One region of the Planococcus beijingensis genome, then DNA from elsewhere that is predicted to be linked to it. Evidence: riboswitches for the same ligand, from Rfam matches in the RefSeq annotation. Region 1 holds a riboswitch; the other holds the start of a gene.
The links. A riboswitch is a leader RNA that binds a small molecule or an ion and turns the genes downstream of it on or off. The one in region 1 is predicted to bind lysine.
Positions count from the first base shown of each region.

Region 2: linked by a shared signal. The riboswitch ahead of dapA (4-hydroxy-tetrahydrodipicolinate synthase) and the one ahead of IRE19_RS15030 (Na+/H+ antiporter NhaC family protein) in region 1 are both predicted to bind lysine.

Region 1 covers NZ_JADHDZ010000006.1:153,411-155,598, reverse strand. Annotated here, with positions in the region: gene IRE19_RS15030 (Na+/H+ antiporter NhaC family protein) at 1-1,117, opposite strand, end outside; lysine riboswitch at 1,226-1,408, opposite strand; gene IRE19_RS15025 (bifunctional metallophosphatase/5'-nucleotidase) at 1,480-2,188, opposite strand, start outside.
Region 2 covers NZ_JADHDZ010000003.1:88,098-90,285, reverse strand. Annotated here, with positions in the region: gene dapA (4-hydroxy-tetrahydrodipicolinate synthase) at 1-764, opposite strand, end outside; lysine riboswitch at 893-1,071, opposite strand; gene IRE19_RS09010 (SAM-dependent methyltransferase) at 1,178-1,789, shown strand; gene ypfJ (KPN_02809 family neutral zinc metallopeptidase) at 1,848-2,188, shown strand, end outside.

The sequences.
Region 1 (2,188 bases):
CTAGATAAGCGCCAGTTTCAAGAGAACCGATCAAAGAAGTCAAAGACCAGGCAAAGACTAAAATGAGTACGGCTCCCATCATTGATTTAAGGCCAGCCCAGATGCCTTTTCCGATCCATCCAACAGTAGCCGTTTCGTTCTTTTTCATCTGCAGAACATAGAGAATGATTGACGTCAATGCACCCAAAATCCCGCCTGCTAACAGGGAAGCGGGAACATCGGTATTTTCAAAAATCAACCAAATATCGAAAACTTGTCCAGCATTCTGATAACCTGTCCAGATCATCGCGCCTACAGTACCGACAATCAACAATAGAATTGGAAGCAATAGGTCTCTTACATGTCCATAAGAATGCGAAGGGAACTCTTCTTTCATTTCACCAGGTATGGTTTTCTTAGGGTCAAAAAGCTGTCCCTTTGTAATTGCCAACACTTCGTGTTTCCTCATTTCTCCGAAATCCACATCCCGGATAGCTACAAAGAAAACAATCGCCAACGAAGCAACTACATAGAAATTCATCGGTGCCATCCACAGGAAAGCTTCTAAAGCGGAATACTCCACAAAAGTCTGGCCAGCTAAGATCGTAGCAACAATCCCTATGATTGCAGCTCCCCAACTTGAAACTGGCGAAATTACACAAACTGGCGCTGCAGTCGAATCGATGAAATAGGCAAGTTTCGCACGTGAAACTTTGTAGCGGTCGGTGATTGGGCGTGCAACCTGTCCGACAGCCAAAGCATTGAAATAATCATCGATGAAGATGACGATGCCTAAAACCACTGTAAGGACTTTTGCGCCTCTTCTCGACTTGATGCGTGTCGAAGCCCACTCAGCAAAGGCATGGCTGCCGCCGGATAAGCTGACGAACGCGGTGATGATGCCAAGCAATAAAAGAAAAAGAATGATAAAGACATTATAAGCGTTAAAGCCTTCGTCCCAAAAAATGATCGTAAATGATTTGACAAGCTCCTGTAAAGCATCAATTGGTGCAAACCAAGTCAAAATTACGGCTGCCGCGACAATACCTGTACCCAGTGACAACAGGACACGGCGTGTCAATAACACCATAACGATTGCAATAATCGGCGGCAAAATCGAAAAAATCGTATTCTCCATGAAAACTCCTCCTTATTTTTTGATGGGTGAAAAATGAGACAAAAAAGGCCGACCTCTCCAGTTGGATCAGTCAGCCTTCTACAATTCGTCTGTGCGATACACATCAAACAACCCTGTAGCCCTCCATTTACGCTTCCGCCTAAATGACAGTATCATTCTTGTTCAGAATGATCCCAATCCAATTTCCGGAGACCCCAGAAAATCGATTTCGGCAAAACTTCCTTTCAGATGCGGTCAACGCGGTCAAACTCGCACATCCTACTGATCAGCTCTGCAGCCTCTACCCACCAATATATATTTCTTTGTTAGCATAGCCCAAAATACTGACAAAATCAAATGCCTTTTTAGTCTGAATATTCCTTCTACTTAAGGGCTTTGCTGTGAAAATACTGACTGAAAACATCCCGCAGGAACTCAGGCATGAAATACGTTTTAGGCGCTCTCTTTAAACTCGGGAAAAAATAACCGAATGTCAACATATCCAACGTCACCAGTTTATAGATTTGGTCATGCATCGCCAGCTGTCCATTGATATAAAAATGGTGATCAGTTATCTCCATATTCATATGAAGCATCTTTCCAAAAACCACACCACGGAATCCCATACCTTTTAATTCAAGCTGTGGCCATTCCGCATTCAGCGATTGCAGGTAGATTTCTTTCAACTCCGCTCCACTCAGTTCGACAAGACACGGATTGATCGGATGTGGCAGCATTTTATGGAAATCATAGCGAGTCAGAGCACCTTTCGGCATATCTTGCATAAAAATTCCAGCATTAAAAAGCGCACAGTCTGCTTCCGTAAATTCGATCAATGCCTGTCCGAATAATAGGCCCATCTCGGAGTCTTTAAACCACTCTGCTTTTAAGCTTTTCGTACTGTGGAAGACCAGTTCTCCCAATTGCAGTTTTCCCTGCTCGACCAGGAATTCATCAAATCCTTCCTCCACTTTTCTTAGTTGGGAAGTCTCGATCAGTTGTGCAGAAGATTTCTCAAACTGCTCCTCTACAGTGACATGGCCGATGTAAAAACCAAACTTACCGGCAGCCCCCATCAGCGTATTTCCTTGC
Region 2 (2,188 bases), on a different contig from region 1:
GCTTTAACAGGCGATGGGTTTGGCGCAGCGAATAATGCTTTCATTGTCGGCAACAATCTGCGGTGGATAGCAGCCGCTGTTTTTACATCTCCAGTTTTAAAGCTGGTGATCATGTCCTGCATATCGTTGCCGATGATATGTGCGGAAACCGAGACGATGCCCGTGCCGCCGATGGACAGCATCGGCAGTGTTAAGCTGTCGTCTCCGCTGTAGACAGAAAAGGTATCCGGCGTTTTTTCGATGATTTCTGCAGCAGCGTCCAAGTCTCCACTCGCTTCTTTGACAGAAACGATATTGTCGATCTTGGACAAACGAATGATCGTTTCCGGAGACATATTGACCACGCTGCGTCCCGGAATATTGTAAAGCATGACCGGCAGACTTGTAGATGCGGCAATCGCCTGGAAATGTTGGAACATGCCTTCCTGCGAAGGCTTATTGTAGTATGGTGTGACCAGCATAATGCCGTCAACACCTGTTTCTTCTGCTTGTTTTGTCAAGGAGATGGAAGCCCGTGTATTATTGGAGCCTGTTCCTGCGATGACTGGGATCCGTCCGGCTACTGTGTGGACGGTGAACTGGAACAATTCAACTTTTTCCTCTGCCGTTAAAGTCGGCGATTCTCCAGTTGTTCCTGCGACGACAAGGCCGTCTGAACCGTTTGCTATCAAATGTTCTATCAATTGTTGTGTTGCCGGGAAATCAATTTCTCCATGTTGATCGAACGGCGTCACCATTGCTGTAATTACTTGGCCGAAATTCATAAAGAACACACCCTTTTCTAATTTTTGTCGTAGCTTAGAGGTGAGGGGCCTAGTCAGGAATAAACAAAAAAAGCAGCAACGAGGGACTCGTTGCTGCAGTAGAAACAATGTTTACCAATCGTTCCTGTGCATCAGATAGCCCTCCATATAGTTTCCTATATGACAGTCCTGCATTTATTGAATGCAGACCCAGCGCACGGAAATATGAGATTTCCGCCACTTCGGCAAATCCCCCTTTCGGCAAACGTCAACGGAGCTCATACTCCTCGTTTTGCGTACTGATGGTTTTTGCGCCTCTATCCTACTCCATAAAAGCTGGAGCAAGAAATATTGAATTAGCTGTACTATAACAAATTCCCCTGTTAATTGCAAGGTCATCAGAGTAAAATTTTATGCCGAAGGAGTGATTTAGAATGGATGAGCAAGCATACGACCGCCGGTTGAATATTGCAACAGCCGGAAATCAGCAGGGCTTCACGGATTCCCTTCACCATAACCGCTATGAACCGACTCCTTACGAATTGCTCGAGAGGCTATTCGACAACTATAGCCTTTCTCCCGGTTGCCGTCTGGTGGATGTGGGCTGTGGCAAAGGAAGATTGAATTTTTATGCCCATCATGTATTTGGAACAGAAACAGCAGGAATCGAAATGAATCCCGACTTTTATGCAGAGGCCCTTGAAAATAAAAGACAGTATGTAAAAAAGCATAAAAATGCTGAGCAGAAGGTGACATTCTATAACTGCCTTGCGCAGGATTACCCGATAACGGAACGGGACACTGTGTTTTATTTTTTTAATCCGTTTTCCGTCCAGGTATTCATTGCATTTATCAATGAAATCATCCGGTCTGCCGAGAAAAATCCAAGGATGATCGAGGTGATCTTGTTTTTTGCTTCACAGGATTACAGTGATTTCCTGGAGACGCGCACCGTTTTTGAATTGGCAAAAGAAATTCAGCTGCCTGGTTTCCATAAAGATCCCCGGGAACGTTTTTTAATTTACCGTTTGCCTGAAATGGATTAGAACAAGTGTTGCAACGGGTATGGGTAACTAAAACAGAATGGTGAAACGAGGGAATCCTATGGAGTGGAAAGGCAGAAAAGCCAGTAGAAACGTTGAAGACCGGAGAGGAAAAGGTGGGGCGATGGTGGCTGGCGGCGGAATCGGCGGTATCCTGATTGTGCTGCTCGTGGCTTTTTTAGGTGGTGACCCCGGCGTCGTCCTGGATCAATTAGGAGGATCGGGCGGAACCACCTCTAATCAGCCTTATGAGGCAACGCCGGAAGAAGAGGAATTGGCTGAATTTGTTTCGGTTGTCCTCGCAGATACCGAAGAGGTCTGGACAGAAGTTTTTGCTGAGGAAGGCATGGAGTACGTCGAACCGACATTGGTGCTGTATACCGGAAGTGTTGAATCCGCATG